Regions from separate parts of the Fusobacterium necrogenes genome, predicted to be linked through region 1. Evidence: riboswitches for the same ligand, from Rfam matches in the RefSeq annotation. Region 1 holds a riboswitch; each other region holds the start of a gene.
The links. A riboswitch is a leader RNA that binds a small molecule or an ion and turns the genes downstream of it on or off. The one in region 1 is predicted to bind lysine.

Region 1 (6,239 bases):
TTTTATAAAAATAGAATTTTTTTTATTTTAGTGAAAAAATTAATTTAGATACTTTTGCTATAATATAAACTTATCTAAATTTTCTTCTTCAGTATCTTTTTTTAGAACTTTTTTGATAAAATTGATATCAATTGTTATTTTTTTTGTTTTTTCGTATGGAGCTTCAAACATTATTTCTTTGAGTAATTCTTCAATTACCGACGCGAGTCTTCTAGCTCCTATATTTTCAATTTTTTCATTTTGAGTGACTGTTATTTCAGCTATTTTTTCAATGGCTCCTTTTGTAAAATTTAATTCTACGTTATCGACACTTAACATGGCTTTATATTGTTTTAATAAATTATATTCAACTTCAGTGAGTATTTTTACAAAGTCTTCTTTTTCAAGATTTTGCAATTTAACTCTGATAGGGAATCTTCCCTGTAATTCTGGCATAAGATCAGATGGAGAGCTTTGAGAAAAAGCTCCAGCTGCTATAAATAATATATGATCAGTTCTAACAGGACCATATTTTGTCATAACTGTACTTCCTTCAACTATAGGAAGTATATCTCTTTGTACTCCCTGCCTAGAAACATCACCTTTTCCAATACCATCTCTTTCAGTTATTTTATCTATTTCATCTATGAAGATAATACCATTATTTTCTACATTTTCTATAACTTCTTCTGTAAGTGCTTCTAAATCTATTTTTTTCTCTATTTCTTCATCTAAAAATAGAGAAAGAGCATTTTTAACGGTAGTAGTCATTTTTTTTACTTTTCCAGGAAGAGAAGACATCATTTGGTCAATAAATTCTCCAATATCTTCACCACCAGATACAACTTCGATAATAGGAATATCATTATCTTTTTTAGGTCTATCTATTTCTATTTCATTATTATCATACTTACCATTTTGAATTTCTTTTTTTATGTTGATTTTTTCCTTATCATTTAAGGAATCATAGGGTTTTAGAATTTTAGCTATTCTTTCAATGGCTGTATCTAAAGAAGATTTTCTTAAAGATAAAAATTTTTCCTCTTTCATTTTTCTATATGTGAGAGACACTAAATCTTTTATAATACTTTCTACATCTTTTCCAACATATCCAACTTCAGTATATTTTGTGGCTTCAACTTTTAAAAAGGGTGCATTAGCAATTTTAGCTATTCTTCTAGCTATTTCTGTTTTTCCTACTCCAGTAGATCCTATAAGTATGATATTTTTAGGAGTTATCTCTTTTTTTAAATTCTCATCTTTCAGCATTCTTCTTCTATCTCTATTTCTTAATGAAATAGCTACGTTTTTTTTAGCTTCATCTTGTGAAATTATATATTTATTTAATTCTTCTACAATTTTTTTAGGCGTAAGTTCTTTGTTTATACCCATATTGTTCTCCTTTTATTAATTTTACTAGTATTATATCACTTTATAATAGTAGTGTAAAGAAATGTGAAATATTAATTTTGAAATATTATTTTTATAAAATCTTGGGAATGGTATAGCTAAGGATAAAGAAAATATAGAGTATATGAGTGAAAATTTTGGGAGAGTAATCAATATTTATAAAAAATAGTAAACTATATATAAAATATATTTTACTTGTGGTGTCATATATTATATAATGACAAAAACGATAGAGGTGCAATTGACAAGAGTAATGTCTCAGAGTTTGACGAACTATGAAGAGATATGAAAGGGGAGATTGCCGAAATAAAAATCAAGGTCAAAGGATTTTTGTTGGTAACTCAGATAATATCTGTTTTACTGTCATTGAGTATTCAATGGAGTGCTATCTAAAGGACTGTTAATTATAGAATATACAAGAAAAAGTATAGAATTTAATTTGAATTAGTTGAAAGATAGCAAAGCTTAAAAGCAAGAGGTATTATAATATTTCAAAGCTTTTACTAGGCTATCTTTTTTTATAATTCATTTAGAAAAATTCGGAGGAAAAAGATGAGATTTTTTGGAACAATGAGAGATAATAATGGAGTACTATCAATAGGAGAAGTTAAGGTAACAGAGTTAGCTAAAAAATATGGAACACCACTATACATAATGGATCAAGAGTTGATCGAAGAAAATATGAAAAAGTATAAAAATAGTTTTAAAAGTAAAAATTTTAAAACACAGATAGTATACGCATCAAAAGCTTTCTTATCAAAAGCTATGTGCCAATTAGTAGAGAAATATGATATAGATATAGATGCTGTTTCTGCAGGAGAATTATACACTATAAAAGCTAGTGGAATAGACATGAAAAAAGTACATATGCATGGAAATAATAAAAGTATAGAAGAGTTGGAAATGTGTGTTGAATATGGAATAGGTAGTATAATTATAGATAATGAATTAGAAATTGAAAATCTCTCAAAAGTATGTGCTAAGAATAATAAAAAGATGAAAGTTATGCTAAGAATAAATATTGGAATAGATGCACATACACATGAGTATATAAAAACTTCAAAACACTCATCTAAATTTGGAGAGTCAATTTTTGATAAAAGATTAGTAGAAATGGTAAAAAGAATTGTAGAAGATAAGAATATGGAGTTTCTTGGATTTCATTGTCATATAGGATCTCAAATATTTGATACGCAGGCTTTTCATGAAGGAATAAAAGTAATGGTAGTAGAAACTAAGAAAATGGAAGAAAAATTAGGAATAAAAATACCAGAAATAAATTTAGGAGGAGGATTTGGAGTATATTACACTGCTGAAGATGTAGAGATAGATATAGAAAGCTTTATGAAGAGTATGATCGAAGTGCTTGAAAAAAATTTACATAAATATGATTTAGATGTGGAAAGAGTATCTATTGAACCAGGAAGAAGTATAGTAGGAAATGCAGGAAGTACTCTTTATACAGTTGGAGGAATAAAACAAACTTATGGTGGAACAAAATATATTTTTATAGATGGAGGAATGACAGATAATATAAGGCCAGCATTATATCAAGCTCAATATGAAGCTACTATAGCTAATAGATTAAATGAAAAAGATAAAGAAATAGTGACGGTTGCAGGGAAATGCTGTGAGTCTGGAGATTTAATTATAAAAAATAAAGAGTTACCAAAAGGAAAAGTAGGAGATTTATTACTAGTTACTACAACTGGAGCCTATGGTTATTCAATGGCTAGTAATTATAATAAATTAACAAGACCAGCAGTAGTATTTGTAAAAAATGGAAAGGCTTCTTTAGTTATAAAAAGAGAGACTTTTGAAGATTTAATAAAAAATGATTTGCTAATTGAATTATAAATTATTTTTAATAAATTAAGTAGATTTTTATAGAAAGGAGAGAATATGAAATTTTCAAAATTACAAGCTGCAGGGAATGATTTTATCTTAGTTAATGGAGTAGAATATAGAGATTTAAATTTGAGCAGTACAGCAAAAAAAGTTTGTGATAGACATTTTGGAATAGGTGCAGATGGATTCATGACTTGTGAAGAGAGTAAAGTTGCAGATATAAAAATGAATTACTATAATTCTGATGGATCAAGAGGAGAGATGTGTGGGAATGGAATAAGATGTTTTTCAAAATTTGTCTATGATAATGGAGTAGTAAGAAAAGAAAATTTTTCAGTAGAAACTGATGCTGGAATAAAATATATAAATCTTACTTTGGAGAATGAAGAGATAAAATATATATCGGTAGATATGGGAAGAGCCGATTTTAGAGCTGCTTCTGTTCCTTGTACGTTAGATAATGAAATTATTTTAGAAAAAGAGATAGAGGTAGAGGGAGAAAAATTAAAAATTTCATCTGTTTTAATGGGAGTACCTCATACTGTGATTTTAGTAGATGATTATGATAACTATGATATAGATAGATTAGGAAAAGCTATAGAGTATAGTATTGATATTTTTCCAAGAAAAACTAATGTAAATTTTATTCAAGTGGTAGATGATGAAAATATTACTATAAAGACTTGGGAGAGAGGAGCTTCAAGAACATTAGGTTGTGGAACAGGGTGTTGTTCAGCTGCTGTTATAGCTCATAAACTTGGAAAAATTAAAGGAAATAGTGTAAAGCTTACCACAGAGGGTGGAGAGGTTTTTGTAACTTTTGATAATGAATATAATGTCATAATGAAAGGTAGTGCAGAAACAATTTGCACTGGAGAGTTTTTAAAATAGTAAAAAAGGAGAAAAAAACTAATTTAGAGTGTTAGTTGATTATCTCCTTTTTTATTTTTTGAAAACAGGAAATAAAATTTAACTTAATATTTTTATAAAATTATAATTATTTTTGTTTTATAATTCTTTTAAATTATTCTATAATAGTACTTTTGTTATGAAAATATAAACATAAAAATCTAAAATAGGAAAAAATATTTTTGAATTTGGTGTACAATAAATTAGAAGTGGGGTATACAAGATTTTTTACTACAAAATTGGATTAAGGTAAGTACTGTTGTAGAAGTAATTACCTTTTTTCTATTTAAATAGATAGAAATATGGGTTAGGGAGGAATAGAACAGATGGATTTTAGGTTATATGAGAAAACATTAAAACGCTATTTAAAAAGAAAAAAAAGTGTTACAATTTCTCTAATTGTTTGTTTTTTAATAACGGGAGGAATTGAAGGAACAGAAGAGATAGCTTTAGCAAGAGACTTAAGAAGTAGAGGCATAGAAGCTAATAGTATTAGAGTTACAGGGGAAACTACACTCAATAACTCAGCTAATGGAATAGATGTAATTAATATTGTTACTCCAGATAAGCATGGTATTTCTCATAATAAATTTACTGATTTAAGTGTTGGTACTGGAAATGGATTGATTTTTAATAATAGTACTGAACATGGAATTTCTAAGATAGGTGGGTATGTTACTAAAAATTCAAATTTAAAAAATAATGCTTCTGTTATTTTGAATGAAGTTATGGGGAATAGAGCATCAAATATAAATGGAAGTATTGAGATTTTTGGTAAGAAAGCTGATTTTATTCTTGCCAATGAAAATGGAATAAATGTTAATGGGGCTACTTTTATTAATACTAATGGAATTACATTAACTACTGGTAGTGTATTAAAAGATAGTAGTGGAATAAATTTTGATGTACAGAAGGGGAATATTTTTTTAAATGGAGTCGGAACTAGTGGGAATTATTTCAATGTTTTAGCTAAAACTATAGAAATACATAATGAAATATCTCCTATAAATGGAGAAGAAAAGCCTGATATAACATTAATTTCAGGACAAAATAAAATTGAATTAAAGAAGGGAGATTTTAGTAATCCTATTATAAAATCTTCTTCTGATAGTAAACAAGATAAGTATGGTATATATGCAACAGAGTTAGGAGCAATGTATGGAAGAAATATCAGACTTATTAGTACTGGACAAGGACTTGGTGTAAAACATGAGGGAGCTATTTTCAGTGAAAAGGATATAGTAATTGAGTCAAATGGAGATATCTCAGTTGCTACTCTTAATTCTAGAAGAGATATAAAAATAAAAGGAAATAATTTTGAAACAAAAGAGGGAGTTGTAAAAGTTGCTAATAAGGAACAAATTAATTCTATTTCATCTAAAAATAATATCTCTTTAGATCTAAAAGGAGATGTAAGGTTAAGATCAGCAGTACAATCAACTAATGGAAATATAGTTATTACAGCTAGAGGTCTAACTTTACAAGATAAGAGTTCTGCGAGATTAATATCAACTAACTATATAACTATAAAACTTTCAGAAAGGCTAGATGTACAAGGGGTATTGATACCTACTATTTCAGGAGTAGATTCTGAAAATCTAGCTATCACTTCAAATCCTGATGGATCACTTCAAGTAAAAGATATTAACACTGGGAAGATTTACTCATCTGATCAGATTACTTGGCAAAGTACAGGGATTTTTGGTAAAGATGTAGAAATATTTGTAAAGGAATTAACTAATAAAGGAATAGTGTCAGCTGAAAATAAGTTAACTATTACTGCTGAAAATCTATTAAATGAAAAAGATGCTCTATTGAGAGCTAGAAATTTTGAATTAGGAGTTGGATATTCTTTTGTTAATAAAGGAGAAATAAGAGTAGATAGAAGAACTTTAAATGAAGTAGTAGATCCTAATGGAAAATTAAAAATTGAAGTTTTAAAAGGAAAATTTGAAAACTATGGAAATATATCAGCAAAAGATATAACTATCACTGCTCAAGAACTTATAAATGCTTTAAATGGAAAAGTTATTGCTAGTGATGGAAATATTATTCTAACTACTACTGTTGGAGAATTAGTTAATAATGGAGAG
Region 2 (6,239 bases), 110 kb from region 1:
TAAATATCCAAATCTATATGAAAAAGAGAGTATCAGTTTTGTGATGGTACTAGGTTATACTATTGGTATTGTTTTAAATTTTTTATTTAATTCTATCTATCTTTTGAAAGTGTTCAAGGGGGAGAGCACAGAGGATTTTGGATTTTTAGGATATTTTAAAGGCTATTTTAATCTATTCTTTACAGGATTATTTTATTTTTGGGGAATGTGGTCCCACGTAATAGTAAATTGGTATTTAGGTAACTCTTATATAACAGCTGGTGTATTTAGAATCTCTCCCCTCTACGAAATAGCTGTATTTTATGGATTTTGTACTGCTATTCCAAGTATGGTTTATTTTATGATTTTTTTAGAGACAAGATTTTTACCAGTGTATCAAAATTATTACAAAGAGGTATTTTATACTGGAAATTATGAAGATATAAAAAAAGCTTTAAGAGAGATGTACAAAGCTTTAAGTGAAGAGATATTTTATTCTATGGAGTTACAATTTATGGTATCAATAACCTTTGTTCTTGCTGGAGATTTGATTTTTGATTATTTTGGAATGGACTTATATCTTTTAGATATATTTAGGTTGACTGTTCTTTCAGTATATTGTGCTATATTTGTAGCTATATATATAACTATATTTTTATATTTTGATTTCAGAGGTTACTCAGCTTTTACAGGATTGATTTTCTTTTTGACTAATACGATTTTTTCTATAATAACTGGGAAAATGTCTGAAAACTATTTAGGATTGGGATTTTTTATATCAAGTTTTATTACTCTTTTGATAGCTGTATATTTTAATAGAAGAATTTTTGAGAATCTGACTTATATTACTATGTTTAGAAGAAACTATGAAGTAAAAATAGGAGAAGATTTTTCTAGAGGTTTAAGTAGAGTGATGAATAAAAAAGTATATATAATTTTAGTAGCCTTAGTTATGCTAATATTTGGAGGATGTACCTCTTATGATAAAAAAGGATTTAATAACGTAACTAAAAGAAATTGGCATACAATGGGAATATATAGTTTAGAGGGATATGACTATGAAGGATTTAATTCAGAAGGAGTCAACTCTTTAGGGTTTAATAGAGCTGGATGGAATGAATTTACAGATACTGCCTATGACTATAGAGGATTTGATGAAAATCATATTCACAGAGAAACAAGAAAAAGTTATGATGAGAGAGGGTTTGACTATCAAGGAAAAAATGTCTATACCAATAGTCCATATGATAAATTAGGATTTGATGCAGAGGGAAAACATAGAGAAACAGGTACAGAGTATGATAAGGCAGGTTGGACATACTATGGATTAAATAAATATACTCAAAGTTACTATGACAAAGATGGGTATAGTATAGATGGAATAAGAGAAGATGGTTTTAATAAATCTGGTTGGAACATATATACAAAAAGTAAATATGATGGTAGAGGGTTTAATAAAAATCGTATCCACAGGGAAACAGGAAAAAGTTATGATGAGAGAGGGTTTGACTATCAAGGAAAAAATGTCTATACCAATAGTCCATATGATAAATTGGGATTTGATGCAGAGGGAAAACATAGAGAAACAGGTACAGAGTATGATAAGACAGGTTGGACATACTATGGATTAAACAAATATACTCAAGACTACTATGACAGAGAGGGATATAATAGAGAAGGAGTGAATATAAATGGTTATAGAAGGGGAGAGAAGGAGGCAATAGAAGAAAAGGAAGAGATTAGTGATGGATATAATAGAGATTGGTTAGATGATGAGGGATTTAATAGAGATGGAATATATATAGGGGGATATTAATATGAAAATAAAATATATGACAGCAGGTATTTTAATCTCTACATCTCTTTTTGCAAAGGAGCTAGACTTATACTCCAAAGATTTTGTAAAGTATAAAGGGGTAGATATTTTAAATTTTTATATTCCAGTAGAGGAGAAAAATAAATTTAGAACATATATTGATTATGAAAAAACAGATGATTTAGATACAATTACTTGGAATATAGGCGAGGGATATATAGAATTAGATAAAAGATGGGAGCTAGAATATGATGTAGAGAGAAAATTTTATAGAGGAGATGCTAATTATAGAGGTTGGAATAGCACTTTTACCTTTGTGAGAGATGAGATAAATACCAATTTTTTTGGAAAAAGTTGGGATACTAGCTTTGTATTTGGATTGGAGCAGGAAACCCTAGAGGATATACCTTTTAATTTTGAGAGGTATAAGCTTTATGGTGGATATAGGTTTAGAACCCCACTTGATATAGGTATGGGAGGAACATATTTTGGATTTGATATCTTGGGGAAAAAAGTTTTTAGTACAATAGAAGATGGAGTTTCTGGAGAGATAAATTTAGTTAGTTCTACAAATTTAGGTTATGGATTTCAATTTTTTAATACGATTTATAATGAGTATATGTCTTATGATAATAATGAAGGATATAGAGTAGGTTTAGAATCTTATTTGAGATGGACTTATGAGTTGGGTATGGATTTTGCTTTTGCTGTTGAATTTGGAATAGATAGTGATAAATATTTTGGTTCAACTAATTTAGATTATAGTAATGAGCTATATTTCCTACCATATATATTATATTCTCATAACTTCACACAGAGGTTTAGAGTATTTGCAGAATTAGGTTTACCAGGATATAAGATAAAAGAAAATAAAGCAAAATCATATGATTCTAACGATAGTGGTATTTACTACTATGGAAAAATAGGTGTTGAATATATTTTCTAATGGAGGAGATATGAAAGAGCTAATAATACTTTTTCTATTTTTTTCCTCTCTCCTTTTTGGAGAGAGTTTTTCTTTAATTAAGATGCGAGAGTTAGTTGAAGAGATAGCTAGAAAAGATGAAGAAAAAATCATAATATTACAAAATGGAAGTAATATTTATTATAATGATGGGATTTTAGATAAAAAATTTTTAGAGTATGTAGATGGTGCTGGACAGGAGTCTTTTTTATATGGAAGTGATGAAGAGGTAGGGAGAGCTACCTCTCTACAAGATAGGGAGTATCTATTAAAGAGATTAATACCTCTTGAAAGAGAAGGAAAGAAAATATTAACAATAAACTATTCAAATAATAAAAAAGATGACAACACAATAAAAAAAATTAATAAAAAATATAACTTTATAGGAGAGAGAATAAAAACCTTTTCAGCTAATTACTTTAATACTCCATTGAATCCATTCAGTAAAAAAAATATTCAGAGTATAAATGAGGTAGAGAATTTTTTATATATTCTTAATCCAAATAAATTTAAAAATAAAAAAGAATACTATAATGCCTTAAAAAATACAAATTATGATTTAATTATAATAGAGCCTTCTTTTAATGGAGAGTTTTTCAGTAAGAGTGAAATAGAGAGATTAAAATATAAAAAAAGTGGAGAGAAGAGATTATTAATCGCTTATTTTAGTATAGGAGAAGCTGAAAACTATAGAGAATATTGGGAGAAAAAATGGGATGAAAAACTTCCAAATTGGATAGTAAAAGAGAATGAAAATTGGGAAGGAAACTATATAGTAAAATATTGGAGTGCTGAGTGGAAAGAGATTATTAAGAAGTATCAAGATAAATTAGATGAGATAGGAGTAGATGGGTATTATTTAGATACGATAGATAGTTTTGAATTTTTTGAATAACTTTTAAATAAAGAATAGGCTACATATTTCAGAATAGGATCATTAATAGATTTTTAAAAATTTTGTAAATAAAATAAATATAAAAATTTGAATGCTGTATGACTAATGGAAGCAAAAAACGATAAAGAAGTCCCTTCGGCCTCAGGACTTCTTTATACGTAGAAATTAAAATGTAATTTAAGGAAATGTCTTATGACAATATTATTATATCATATTATTTGATATTGTCAATAAATATTTTGTTTAACTAAATAATTTTTGATTGGAATTAAACATATCTAAAAGATATAAAAAATATATTGTACAAGAAATATAAACTAGAGTATACTGATAAGAGACAGGATAGAGGAGCAAAGGACAAGAGTAGAAGTATCTAGCTTGGCAGGCGTTATGATATTTTGAAAGGGGAATTTGCCGAAATAAAGGAGAGGGCTGAACTCTTTTGTTGGCAGTGTGGAGAATATCTACAATGTTGTCATTGAAAATTTTCAATGGAGAGCTATCTGTGAGAAATGTAGAGGGATTGATTTATCTTTTTTGTAATTTATCACAGTTGAGTCAGCTGTGATTTTTTTATTTTGCTAAAATTTTTAGGAGGTATAAAATATGATTAATGCAATTTGGTGTGGACTTATAGTGATAGGAGTATTGGTGGGGATATTTACTGGAAATGTACAAGCAGTTACAGATTCAGCTATTGAATCAGCAGGAACAGCTGTAACTTTATCTTTAGAGATGATAGGGGTAATGGCTCTGTGGCTTGGACTTATGAAGATAGCTGAAGAGGCAGGAATGGTAAAAGCAATGGGAAATTTAATGAAACCACTTTTGGTAAAACTATTTCCTGAGATACCAGCTGACCACCCAGCTATGGGAAGTATAGTAGCTAATATGGCGGCTAATTTTTTTGGATTAGGAAATGCGGCTACTCCAATTGGAATAAAAGCTATGCAGGAGTTACAACTTTTAAATGATAATAAAGATGAGGCATCAAACTCTATGGTAATGTTTTTAGCTATTAATACTTCATCTGTAACTTTAATTTCATCTAGTACGATAGCATATAGAGTGGCAGCTGGTTCAGCTAACGCCACTGAGATAATAGCTCCAACAATAGTAGCGACAATTATGTCAACAACTGTAGCTATAATCTCTTGTAAGTTTTTAGAAAAGTTACCTAAATATAAAAGAGAAAAGATAGAGATAGAAAAATAAAAGTAAGAAAAAGTTAGTTATTGAAATAATAAAAAATTTTTAGTAAAATTTAGGAGGAAGAAATATGTTCGTAAGAATAATGGAAAATATATCACTTTATGCCATACCTTTAATTATATTAGTAATAGTAGGATACGCTTATTTTGTAAAGAAAATAAAAGTTTATGAAGTATTTTGTGAAGGAGCAAAAGAGGGGTTTAATACAGCTATTAGAATCATTCCTTTTTTAGTAGCTATGTTAGTGGCAATAGGTATTTTTAGAGCTTCTGGTTGTATAGATATTATGATGAAAATATTAGACCCAGTTTTCTCATTGATAGGAATGCCAGGAGAGGTATTACCTATGGCTATATTAAGACCTCTATCTGGAGGAGGGGCTACTGGGGTAATGAATGATTTAATGCTTACATATGGACCAGACTCTTTAATAGGAAGAATAGCTTCTACTATGATGGGTTCAACAGAGACAACTTTCTATGTTCTTGCAGTATATTTTGGAGCAGTGAGCATAAGAAAAACAAGACATGCAGTAGCGGCTGGGCTATTAGCTGACTTAGCTGGACTTTTAACAGCTGTATGGATTTGTAGAATTATGTTTGCTTAAAAACTATAATTTGGAGAAGAGAATGAAAAAATTAAGAACACTTGTATTAGCTTTAATATTTTTATCAAGTTGTACTAATAATGAGATAAAAGATATCCCAGTGAAAATTGAAAATAAAATAGAAGAAGAAGTAAGAGCTGAAAAGATAGAAACACCAAGTGAAATTTTAAAAAGCTTGGAGCAAGAGATTGGTGTAAAAGAAAATATTGATGAAAATAGAGAAGAGATAGATGAAACAGCTTCAGAAAAGATTGAAAATACAGTTGAGGGAGATGTAGTTAAGGAAAAAATAGAGGAGAAACAACCAGCTCAAAAAGAGGAGAAAAAAGATATCTCTTCAGAAAAAATTGTCTTACTTAAAACTAAGGGAGAAAAAGCAATAAAAAGCTTTAGTAATCTAGAGATGTTAGAGCATAGTAATATTGGTATAGAGGTAAGAGAGATAGAGAGTGGAGAGATAATAGCTCAGTATAATAAAGGAGTTGCAATAACTCCAGCTTCTATATTGAAAGTAATTACTTCAGCTACTGCTTTAGAAGTTTTAGGGGCTGATACAAGATTAGAAACAAAAGTAGTATATGATGGGAAGATAGATGGAGAAGGGACTCTTACAGGAGACATATATATTATCGGTGGTGGAGACCCTACTTTAGGTTCTGATGGAATAAAAAAAGAGCAGACTGCTTTTATGACAGAGTGGATAAGTAAGGTAAAATCCTCTGGAATAAAAAAGATAAAGGGAGATATCATTGTAATAGATAATCTT
Region 3 (6,239 bases), 150 kb from region 1:
TATGAGTACATTAAAATATAAATTAGACAATATTGAAGATATAGAAAATCCAAATTATGTAAAAGTAATAACGGATAAAGAAAATTATGCCTTATATTTCTCAAGAAGTGTAATTCCTTACCCAAGAAAATTGAACATACAAAACTATTATAAACATGTAGGAATTTATGGCTATAAGAGAGATTTTCTAATAAAATATTCTAAAATGCCTCCTACTTCACTAGAATTATCCGAATCTCTAGAGCAACTTAGAGCTTTAGAAAATGGTTTTAAAATTAAAGTACTAGAAACTCCTTATAAAATTTTAGGTGTAGATACCCAAGAAGAATTAGAAAAAGTTAGAAAATATATAAAAGAAAATAAAATAAAACTAGATCAAAATTTGAAAGGAGAAAGATGAATATATTAAAAAAGTTACTAATAACGCTAACAACAACTGTAGTACTAATGAGTTGTACTTCCACAGAAAATTTTAGAGAAATAAATGGTGTTCCATATAAAGTAGAGAAAAGAAAAATTAAAAGTGGAGATTATAACTTAAATAATGAGTTTTTTAGAGAAAGAGGATTGCCAGTACCAGCTAATTTTAAAGAAAAAAGTGTCGAATATCTTGTAGCTAGAAATGATACATTAAAAAAATATGACTATGATTTTTTTAATGGAGTAGATGAAAAGCAAGCCTTAAGTTTTTATAAAGATTTAGAAGTTAGGGGATATGGTGATAACTCTTTATATTGGAGATGGAAAATATCCTTAGAGAAAGACGAACTTTTTACAGCAATAAAAAATAATCTCATATCCTTATACAAAGAAAAACCAGCTGATGTACTTACTCTTTCTGGAAAAAATTGGAAATCTCTTAAAATAACAATGTCCAGTATAGGAAAAATTAAAAATGTAGAAATAGCTGGAAGAGGAAAATCAGGAGTAGTAACTTATATTTTAATCACTACAAGTACTAATAAATATTTAGTAGCCAAAGAATTAAATATAAGAAAATTATTTATCCTTACAAAACTAACAACAAAAAGTAAAAGAGATATTTTAATGTATGGAACAAAAGGAGGAGTTAAAAAATACCAAGATAATCCAATTAGACGAAATATTACCTTACTCCCTTCTAGCTATTTTGTAATAGAATATTTAGGAGAAAAAGTTAATATCTTTGGTGGGGGATATGGACATGGCGTAGGTATGGGACAATATACAGCCTATGATTTATCTGCTAATCATGGCTACTCATACAAACAGATTTTATCTAGATACTATCCTCACTCACAGTTAAAAGATATGTATTCACTAAAAGGAGTAGGGAAAATTATAAACGTTGGAATCACATCAAATGGTTCTCTCGATCATGACAAAGTTACTCTTTTTAGTAATGGAAAAATTAAAATAAATGGTGCTGGTTTTAAAATAGATGTTCCAGCTAAGCAAAAGATTATTATTATAAATAAAGGGAATAGACTATGGGTAAGTGTAAATGGAAAACATAGAGTTAAAACAGTAAATCCACTTAATATAACAGCTCATGGTTTCTATATAACTTTAGATGGCTTAAAAAAAGCACATACTAATTCACCAAGGTACAGAGGAGATTTCACAATAAAACCATCTAAAAGTAATTCTAAAAAAATAAGAGTAATCAACAAAGTAAAAATAGAAGATTATCTAAAACAAGTAGTTCCTAGTGAAATGCCAGAAAATTTTGGAATAGAAGCTCTTAAAGCACAATCAGTAGCTGCTAGGACCTATGCTTTAAGTGATTACTTAAAAAACAAGTATAAAAGAGATGGTTTTCATGTAAAAGATACAACAGAAAGTCAAGTATATAATAACGCTAAAGAGAATGACAGTTCTACAAAAGCTATAGAAGCTACATCTGGTAAAGTTTTAATGAATGCTGGAAAACCTATTGATGCAAAATACTTTTCTACTTCTTCTGGATTTACAGAAGCTGCAAATTATATTTGGTAATTTAAATAAAATATATATATTTAATTAATAAAAATTATTGTTACTATAACCTCTTATTGATAATATATATTTTACATTAATGAAATAATTAGTTATAATCACTTTGGTAAATATAAAAAATAGAGGCGCAACTGACAAGAGTAATATTATTTAGCATGACAAGCAAAGAGATAATATAAAAGGGGAAGTTGCCGAAATAAAAAAGTCGTCAAACTTTTTTGTTGGTAATTCAGATAATATCTGTCTTATTGTCATTGATTATTCAATGGAGTACTATTTGTGTGGTTATAATTTGTAATATTTTGTAGCATTTATACAGCTTAGAACTCTAAGCTGTATTTTTATTTTAGGAGGTATGTAATGTTTGAAATACTCAAATTAGCTCCAGTTGTAATATTAGCTGGACTTATGATAGGAGGATTTGATGCTTTAATAGCTGCTCCTCTTGCCACTATTGCAGCAGCTTTAGCTGCAAGCATAACCGAAAAAAGGAAATTTAATGAAATCCTAGATGCAGCTCTTTCAAATGTTAGAGAGATAGTAATAGCACTCTTTATATTAATGTTGGCTTATGCTATGGCAGAAGTATTTATGTCAACAGGAGTTGGAGCAGCTATAATCAATTTTGCTTTAAAAATTGGAATAACAGGTAGAAGCATAGCAGTAGTAGGAGTTATTGTTACATCTATTCTATCTATTGCAACAGGTACAAGTTGGGGAACTTTTGCTGCATGTGCACCTATATTTTTATGGCTTAACTATATAGTAAATGGAAATATCTTTTTAACAATTGGTGCAATAGCTGGTGGAGCTTGCTTTGGTGATAATATAGGTCTCATATCTGACACTACAATTGTGAGCTCCGGAATACAAGGAGTAGAGGTTATAAAAAGAGTAAGACATCAGGGTATTTGGTCAGGATTAGTTTTATTATTAGGAGTCATAGCTTTTGGAATAGCTGGTTTCATTCTCGATCTACCTAATATAACAGGAAATGGTGCAGAAGCAATAGCTAAAATACCCTCAGATGTATGGTCTAAACTAGCTTTAGAAAGGGAATCAGCTGTTACTTTACTTAACCAAGTAAAGCAAGGTGTTCCTATTTATATGATAGTTCCATTAATTCTCGTACTAGGTGCAGCTTTTAGAGGTTATCAAACTTTCATATGTCTTTTTATAGGAATTATATCTTCATATATCTTAGGTAAGGTAGCAGGTACAGTAACTGACACAAGAAGTTTTTTAGAAAATCTAATAATGTCTGGTTTTTCTGGAGCAGGATCTTGGGTAATTGTAATGATGATGTGGGTATCAGCTTTTGGTGGTATAATGAAATCTATTGATGCCTTCAGACCATTATCTAATTTACTCATAAAAATCTCAAAAAATGTGAGACAACTTATGTTTTGGAATGGAGTTTTGGCAATAGTAGGAAATATGACATTAGCAGATGAAATGGCACAGATTGTAACTGTTGGTCCTATTATTAGAAATTTAGTAGAAAAAAATGTAGTTGGAAGTCAAGAAGATATGGAAAAATTAAAGTTACGTAACGCTACATTTAATGATGCTATGGGAGTTTTTGGTTCTCAACTCATACCTTGGCATGTATATATAGGATTTTATATTGGTATAGCTACTACCGTTTATCCTCTTTATGAATTTAAAGCCTTTGATATAATTAAATATAATTTTATAGCTTATATAGCTGTTATAAGTATGTTATTTCTTACTATAACAGGTTTTGATAAATTTATACCAAATTTTGGACTACCAAGAGAACCTCAAGTAACATTAAAAAAATACTAAACTTATAAATATTAAATATTTTTTTTATTTTAATTTTATGCTATAATTGGAAATAATCTTTTATCTTGGGGTGTATAAATTATGCAAAGAAAAATTTTAATTATAGAGGATGAAAAATCACTTACGCAAGTTTTAGATGATACTCTTTCTCAAGAGGATTTTGATATAATTAAAGCCTTTGATGGAGAAAAAGGAATAAATATATTTTATAGTAATAAGCCTGATCTAATATTACTTGATATCAATCTACCTAAAAAATCAGGTTGGGAAGTATGTAAAGAGATTCGTAAGACTTCTAACATTCCAATAATTATGATGACAGCTAGGGATTCTGATAATGATGAATATAATGGTCTAAGCCTTGGAGCTGATGATTACATTACTAAACCTTTCAATCTTAAAATTCTAGCATTAAAAGTAAAAAAACTTTTAAAACTAGATGATAACAATATTTATAAATTTGAAAATTTCTCTTTTGATATAAAGAAAGGAGAAATCACTATCAATGATAAAAATAGTGAGCTTACAAGAAGAGAAATTCAATTTTTAGAATATATGATTAAAAATAAAGGAATAATATTTTCGAGGGATTACCTTCTAAATGAAATTTGGGGATTTGATTTTGAAGGAGATGACAGAGTAGTTGATACTTTAGTCAAAAGAATACGTAAAAAATTAGGTGACTATAGTTTTTTATTAAAAACAATAAGAGGAATGGGGTATAGTTTTGATGAAAATAAAAATTAATCTTTTTCAAAAAATATTCATTTTCTCTATATTTTTAATTGTTTTTACTGTTTTAGTTAGTTATCTTTTTAGTACTTTTTTAGCAGATTCATTTTATATTAACAGAAAAAAAAATGAAATACTAGAAATCGTAGAGAATGCTAAAAAACTCTCAATAGATGAATATATTTTTAAAGATTATGCTTCTGAATTAAAAAATAGAGAAGGAATCAACTTATATATCCTCACAGAAAATAGTACTGATATTTATAATAATTCTGATGATTATTACAACTACGAAGATAAATATTTCACTCAGCTCGAAAATGGATTTCATATAAAAAATCTCCCTTTTTCGAATATAATGCTACTTATTTATAGAGAAGAACTTCCTAATGAAGGTCTACTTTTTGTTACAACCTCTCTATCTGTTATGAGCAGTCATAGGCATGAAGTATATTCACTACATTTAATAACATTTTTCTTAACTATGATCCTAAGTATTTTCCTCTGTAGATTTTTTGCTAAAAAAATTACTAAAAATATTTTTGAACTTAACAGAATAGCTAAACAAATTACTAATCTTGATTTTTCTGAAGAAGCTAATATTGATACTACTGATGAATTAAATGAACTTGGCGAAAATATAAACATTATGTCTAAAAGTATCTCCTCTTCTATTGATAATTTAAATAGTTTTGTTTCTAATGCATCACATGAATTAAAAACTCCAATTGCAATTATAAATGCCCACGCACAAGCTCTACTTAATGAAACTATTACAGATGAAAAATTAAAAAAAGAGTACTATAAAGTCTTATTAAAAGAAAGTAAAGAAATGTCGTCATTAGTAAGCGACTTACTCTTAATTTCTAAACTTTCATCTTTAGAAAAAAAATTACAAAAAGAAGAGTGTAGTTTTTTAAACTTATTAAATGAAAGTATTGAAAAATTTGAATTTTTAGAGCTAAAGAAGGATATTGAATGGAATATTAAAATTAAAGATTTGGATATTCATATTAATAAAAAACTCTTTAAAGTTGTTCTAGATAACCTTGTTAATAATGCTTTAAAGTATTCTCCTGAAAACTCTATTATAAATATATATCAAAAAGATAAAAACATAATCTTTGAAAATCCTATGTATATAGCAGAAAAAGAAAATCTTGATAAACTTTTTCAACCTTTTTATAGAGGAACAGCTGCGAATGAATTAAATATTGAAGGAAGTGGCCTAGGCTTATCACTTATTAAAAAAATCTTAGATTTACACTCTATTAGGTATCTTATTAATATTGAAGATAACTACTTCAAATTTATTTTGACATATTGAAGTCATAATTTTCATCTATAATTCAATAAAATAATTAAAACTAGGAAGTGATGAATGTGAAAAAAATATTTGTTATAATATTCATAATTTTAGCTATCAGTTCAACTGGATTTGCTAAAATGTATAATTTTCAAAATGAATCCAAGCAATCTATTCCACTGCACATGAAAAAAATGAAAGATAAAAATTATATAATAAATCCTGAACTCGAAAAAACTAGAATTGAGATAGAAGAAAAAAGATTAGAAATTAGAAAAGAACTATTAAAGGAAGAACCTGATTGGGATAAAATAGAAAAATTGAATATTGAAATAGCAATACAAGAAGCTAAAAATAGAACCTTAACTATGAGAGAAAAATTTGAAGCTAGATTTAATTCTCAAACATCTTCTAA
Region 4 (6,239 bases), 250 kb from region 1:
ACCGCTTTTACATCATCAGCTTTTCTTATAAACGAAGCTGCAACATAATCTATTCCTTTTTCACAACCAAATTTAAGATCACTCACATCTTTTTCAGATAAAGCTGGTAAACTTACTGCTACATTTGGTAGATTAACCCCTTTATTCTCTCCTAACTCTCCACCATTTTGTGCAATACATTTTACCTCATTTCCATTAATTTCAGTAACTGTAAATGCTAATAATCCGTCATCTATTAATATAGTATTTCCTACTTTTAAATCTCTTGCAAATCCTTCATAAGTAACTGCAACTTTTGTATTATTTCCAATAACTGTTTTATCTGTAGTTATTGTAAACTCTTGTCCTGCTACTATAGTAACATCCTTTCCACCTTCAAGTCTAATAGTTCTTATTTCTGGACCTTTTGTATCCAATAATAAAGCTGCTCTTATCCCTGTTTCTTTTTGAGCTTGTCTAAAGTTAATTATTCTGTTTCCATGCTCTTCATAATCCCCGTGAGAAAAGTTTAATCTCATCATATTCATTCCTGCTTTTAAAAGCGTTTTTAAACTTTCTACTGATTCAGTTTTAGGTCCAATTGTACAAACAATCTTCGTCTTTTTCAAATTACTCACCTCAAATTATTTTCATTATTTTCTTTCACTTATATAACTGTAGTACACAATTTCTAATATCCCATACCCAATAATTAACCTTATATAATAAACTTACCTAATACAAATTTTATACTAATATATCTCTTTTAGCAAGAAAATATAAGTACATTTTTTAATCTTTTTATGCCCATTTTTGAGTCACTCATATAGCTTTTATTCTCAATTTAATAGGACTCTTTATATTATATATCAACTTCTAATACTTCAAAATTTTACCCTTACTTTTCATTAGAATTTTTCTATAAAAAAAACTACCCCATCTATCTATAAAGATTTCAGAAGTAGTTTTATTCTACTTTTATTAATTTTTTACTAAAGTTCTTTTCAAAAACTCTCTTGTTCTTTCCTTTTGTGGATTGTTAAATATTTCTTCAGGTGTCCCTTCTTCTTCTATATAACCATTATTCATAAATACAACTCTATCAGATACTTCTCTTGCAAACCCCATCTCATGAGTTACTACTAGCATAGTAAGACCACTTTCTGCTAACTCCTTCATTACCTTCAAAACTTCTCCTACCATCTCTGGATCTAGAGCTGATGTAGGTTCATCAAACAGTATTGCATCTGGCTCCATAGAAAGAGCTCTAGCTATTGCTACTCTTTGTTTTTGTCCTCCTGAAAGTTGTTTAGGTTTTGCATTGACATAGTTACTCATTCCTACTACTTGTAGATATTTCATAGCAACTTTTTCAGCCTCTTCTTTACTTCTTCCTAACACTTTCATTTGACCTACAACACAGTTATTAAGCACATTATGATTATTAAAAAGATTGAACTGTTGAAATACCATTCCTAACTTTGTTCTATACTTACAAATATCATGATTATCATCTAAAATATTTTCTCCATTATAGATAATCTCTCCACCACTTGGTTTCTCTAAAAGATTTATACATCTTAATAAAGTTGATTTTCCTGACCCTGATGAACCAATGATACAAACAACTTCTCCTTTTTTTACTGAAAAATCTATATCTTTAAGAACCTTATGCTCACCAAAGGATTTACTCAAATGTTTTATCTCTATTATATTTTCACTCATTTTTTCCTCCCTCTAGTTTGTTTCCCTTTTTAGTTTCTCTTCTGGTCTTTCAACTTGCATCTGATTTCCAGCCATTATTGCATAATTATCTGGTCCATCTAACTTTACTTCTATATATCTCAAAATTCTTGTAATTGTAAATGTCATTACAAAATATAATATACAAGTTATAAAGAATGTTTCAAAATATCTAAAGTTATTTCCTGCTACAGTTTTTGTTTGAAAAAAAAGTTCAGATACAGATATAACATTTAAAACAGAAGTATCTTTAATATTAATTACAAACTCATTTCCTGTCGCTGGCAAAATATTTCTCACAACTTGTGGTAAAACAACATTTGTCATAGTTTGAAAATGATTCATTCCAATTGCTTGAGCTGCTTCAAACTGCCCTTTATCAACAGAGATGATTCCTCCTCTTACAATTTCAGACATATATGCTCCTGTATTTATAGAAACTATGAATAATGCAGCCACCATTCTATCTATATTTACCTCAAAAGCAAGGGCTGATCCATAATAAATAACCATTGCTTGGACTATCATAGGGGTTCCACGAAAAAACTCTATATACGCAGAAAGTAAACAATTAATTATTTTTAATACTCCTTTTTTTATTCCCTTTTCTGGAATCGGTATAGTTTTTATTACTCCAACTACAAGGCCGACAATTGTTCCTAAAATTGTTCCTATAACCGATATCCATAAGGTTACTCCTGCTCCCCTTAAAAACATTTGCCAGTTATTTTCTAATATTCTAACTATCCATTCAAAATCCATTTCAATTCTCCTCTTATTTATTGCGCAGCAGGCTGATTTTTAATAGCCTTATCCATTATCTCTAATCTCTCCTCTTGGGATATCGCTCTTAAAATTTCATTAATTTTATCTTTCAATGGACTTCCTTTAGCTACTCCTACTGCTATTGCTGTATCTTCTGGCGAAGTAATAAATCCATCTGTAAACTCAACCATTTTAAAGTTATTATTTGCTGACTGTGCACTTATAGCTTCGGGTCTTTCTGTAACATAACCGTCTATTACGCCACTTTCTAATGCCACTCTCATCGCTGGGAAATTATCCATTGCGGGTTGTTTACTTACATTTGGTATTTGATCTATTACTGTATAGTGAAAAGTATTTAATTGCCCAGTTATTTTCGCTCCTGAAAAATCTGCTAAAGTTTTAGCATTTATATATTTTCCTCCATTTTTTACCAACATAACTAAATTAGATTGATAATAAATATCTGTAAAATCTATTGTTTCCTGTCTTTCAGCTGTTGGAGACATTCCAGCAATTATTGCATCTATTTTACCTGAAACTAATGCTGGTACTAATCCATCCCATTCTGTTTTCACTACAACTAATTCTTTTCCTAAGCCATCAGCTATTCTTTTAGCAATTTCAACATCATAACCTCCAGCATATTCCGAAGATCCAGAAATTTTAACTCCACCATTCACATCTGTTAACTGTGTCCAGTTATATGGTGCATACCCAGCCTCTAAGCCTATTTTAAATGTTCCTGATTCTCCTTCATTTTTTGTCCCTCCACATCCTACTAGTGTAATTGCTGCTATTGTTGCCAATACTAATTTTACTAAACCTCTTTTCATCTTTCGTTTCACTCCTTCTTACATATCTTTTTATGTACTCTTAATTATTCACTCAAAAAAACCTTCCATTTCATGTAAAAAAGCACCAATTAAAAATAAATTGGTGCTATCTTATAAACAAAGTGACAATAGATGTATAATAATTATATTATACAATATTTCCCCTACTCCCACTTGAGATAGCACAACTTGATAAACTGGGGAAATTTATCAAGACAGTCCTATGGCTCTTAACCATAGGCCCAGCAAGTAATACTGAGTATATTACAAGCTTCGGCAAAAGCTCCTTCTCAGTAGTTTCAACGCTTTCTCTAGCTCCACCACGGACTGTTAGCATTTTGCGCCTCTACCTCACAAATGTGAGGCAATTATTAATTGTGTTTTAATAATAATACATTTTTTCATCTTTGTCAATCATTTTTTAATTTCAAGTTATTTAGTTCTTAAACTTACTTTTCCATCTCAATTACAAATTTTTTGGTTATCTGTTGTGGTCTAGTAATAGCACCACCAACAACTACAGCAAAAGCTCCTAAATCTAAAGCTTTTTTTGCTTTAGTAGGAGTATCTAAATTGCCTTCTCCTATTACAGGAATAGATACAGATTTTATAACCTTTTCTAATTCAACTATAGGATCATTTCCTTTTGTGTACTCAGTATATCCTACCAAAGTTGTTCCTACTATATCAAACCCTATCTTTTCAGCCATTATTGCTTCTTCAACACATGATATATCGGCCATAAATATTTGATTTGGATATTTAAGTCTAGCCTCTTTTATTAAATCTTCTAATTTTCTTCCATCTGGTCTTTCTCTTTTTGTTCCGTCAATTGCTATAATATCAACCCCCTCAAATACTAAAGCATCTATTTCTTTCATCGTTGGAGTTATATAAACTTGATTATCACCATACTGTTGTTTTATTATTCCTATAATTGGTAAATTTACATTTTTCTTTATCTCCTGTATATCTGCAATAGTATTTGCTCTTATCCCAGAAGCTCCCCCTATATATGCAGCATAAGCCATTCTTCCCATTATAAATGAACTATGTAACGGTTCTTCTGGAAGAGCTTGACATGAAACTATAAGTTTCCCTTTTATCTTATTTAATTTATCCATTATTTTCTCTCCTTAAAAATTATATAAATAATAATTAATCAACTAAAACTTTAAATATTACCTTTTTTACTTTAGTAGTTTTTTCTCCACCTTTTATCAAGGCCATATGAGGCTCCCCAGGAAAAAGAATTATAAATTTTTTAGGATTTAAATAAAATAAGTTTTCTAACTCTCCTTCATATAATTCATAATCTCCTACTTCATCATATTCTTTTGTTAATTTTATATCAGTATTAGAAATATATCCTATTTTTTCCTCTCCTTCAATAACAATATGAATATCTATATACTTTTTATGATTTTCTATAAATCCATCTTTTATTTCTTTAGTCATTGGAAAATCTGGTTGATTAAAATAAACACTATCTCCATCTATAACATTTTTTCCAACTACTCCATTTTTATATTCTCCAGATAATATGAAAGCTATTGCTTTATCTAAATTTTTTAATATTCCTTTGTATAATCCTAAATCTTTTATTTCTCCATATATCATAATTTAAACCTCCTAATTATTCTTGTTCTCGTGAACATATAATAAAAATACACTCTTTTATAAATTTTGTCAACACCTATTTTATTTTACCAATTTTTTTTAAAAGTAAATATTCTGCCCCTAACATTCCTGCATTATTTCCTAATTCAGCAAATTTTATTTTTAAATTCTTTCTATAATTTTCTCCAACTTTTGTACTTAAACTATTTAATATTCTATCTAATAAATAATTTCCTTGCTTTGTTATCCCACCACCAATAACTATTAATGAAGGATTAAAAATATAAACAATTGTACTAAGTCCATCTGTAAAATAATCTATCCATTTATCTAAAATTTTTTTTATCTCTTTATCTCCAGATTTTTCAAGTTCAAATATCTCTTTCCCATTTAAATTTTTTCCAGTTTTTTCTCTTACCATTTTAACTAATGCAGTAGCAGAAGCATATCTTTCATAGCATCCTTTTTTACCACAAAGACATTGTTCTCCATCCTTTTCTATTTGAATATGTCCAAATTCTCCAGCAACACAAGTATCTCCCCTAAAGATTTCATCATTAAGAACAATTCCTCCCCCAATTCCTGTTCCTATAGTTAAGCAAACAAAATTATTCGTTTCTCTTCCGGCACCTAACCATTTCTCACCAAGTGCTGCACAATTAACATCATTTTCTAAAACAGCTGGTAAAGAATATTTTTTTTCTAGTCTTTCTACTAATTTTGTTCCTATCCATCCAGGAATTATAGGATTTCCTCCTATTATCTTTCCAATACTCCCATCTATTTGTCCAGTTCCTGAAACAGCTATTCCTAAAATATCTTTAGACATATATTTATCTATAACTTTACACATATTTTCAAAAAGATTTTCTATTCCTTTTCCTGCTTCTGTTGGAAACTCTCCACTTTCTAAAAGCTTTCCATTTTCTTCTAATAGCCCATATTTTACAGCTGTTCCACCAACATCAATTCCTATTACCTTCATTACTCCTCCATAATTATTTTTTATAATCTTCTAAATTCTCATAAAATATTACATGAGATTTTGATACATCCCAATTATTTTCTAAACTTTTATCTTTATATAACATTTCAAACATTCTTTTCCCAGCCATATACCCTTCTGATGCTATTTCTTCCATAACTGTCAACGAAATTACTTTCTCTTTTAATAATTTTTTTATCATTTTTCCAATCCCATTTGTTACAATTTTTTTGTTGAATAACAACTCTCTTGGAAGCTTTTCTAAAATATCATGTGCATATCTATTCATATACAATCCTTTTATAGATTCG

Region 2: another riboswitch for lysine. It lies ahead of DYA59_RS06155 (nucleoside recognition domain-containing protein); the one in region 1 lies ahead of lysA (diaminopimelate decarboxylase).
Region 3: another riboswitch for lysine. It lies ahead of DYA59_RS05960 (Na+/H+ antiporter NhaC family protein); the one in region 1 lies ahead of lysA (diaminopimelate decarboxylase).
Region 4: another riboswitch for lysine. It lies ahead of DYA59_RS07690 (transporter substrate-binding domain-containing protein); the one in region 1 lies ahead of lysA (diaminopimelate decarboxylase).

What each region holds. Positions count from the first base shown of each region.
Region 1 covers NZ_UGGU01000003.1:1,380,119-1,386,357, reverse strand. The annotation lists gene hslU (ATP-dependent protease ATPase subunit HslU) at 58-1,371, opposite strand; lysine riboswitch at 1,612-1,785, shown strand; gene lysA (diaminopimelate decarboxylase) at 1,942-3,246, shown strand; gene dapF (diaminopimelate epimerase) at 3,292-4,128, shown strand; gene DYA59_RS06505 (hemagglutinin repeat-containing protein) at 4,473-6,239, shown strand, end outside.
Region 2 covers NZ_UGGU01000003.1:1,273,838-1,280,076, reverse strand. The annotation lists gene pelG (exopolysaccharide Pel transporter PelG) at 1-1,795, shown strand, start outside; gene DYA59_RS06165 (hypothetical protein) at 1,797-2,741, shown strand; gene DYA59_RS06160 (endo alpha-1,4 polygalactosaminidase) at 2,752-3,654, shown strand; lysine riboswitch at 3,990-4,164, shown strand; gene DYA59_RS06155 (nucleoside recognition domain-containing protein) at 4,261-4,869, shown strand; gene DYA59_RS06150 (spore maturation protein) at 4,934-5,473, shown strand; gene dacB (D-alanyl-D-alanine carboxypeptidase/D-alanyl-D-alanine endopeptidase) at 5,496-6,239, shown strand, end outside.
Region 3 covers NZ_UGGU01000003.1:1,232,824-1,239,062, forward strand. The annotation lists gene kdsB (3-deoxy-manno-octulosonate cytidylyltransferase) at 1-400, shown strand, start outside; gene DYA59_RS05955 (SpoIID/LytB domain-containing protein) at 397-1,977, shown strand; lysine riboswitch at 2,090-2,261, shown strand; gene DYA59_RS05960 (Na+/H+ antiporter NhaC family protein) at 2,338-3,786, shown strand; gene DYA59_RS05965 (response regulator transcription factor) at 3,868-4,533, shown strand; gene DYA59_RS05970 (sensor histidine kinase) at 4,517-5,845, shown strand; gene DYA59_RS05975 (hypothetical protein) at 5,902-6,239, shown strand, end outside.
Region 4 covers NZ_UGGU01000003.1:1,629,973-1,636,211, forward strand. The annotation lists gene pykF (pyruvate kinase PykF) at 1-608, opposite strand, end outside; gene DYA59_RS07680 (amino acid ABC transporter ATP-binding protein) at 961-1,704, opposite strand; gene DYA59_RS07685 (amino acid ABC transporter permease) at 1,717-2,484, opposite strand; gene DYA59_RS07690 (transporter substrate-binding domain-containing protein) at 2,502-3,323, opposite strand; lysine riboswitch at 3,496-3,680, opposite strand; gene DYA59_RS07700 (N-acetylmannosamine-6-phosphate 2-epimerase) at 3,773-4,447, opposite strand; gene DYA59_RS07705 (YhcH/YjgK/YiaL family protein) at 4,482-4,943, opposite strand; gene DYA59_RS07710 (ROK family protein) at 5,020-5,928, opposite strand; gene DYA59_RS07715 (substrate-binding domain-containing protein) at 5,942-6,239, opposite strand, start outside.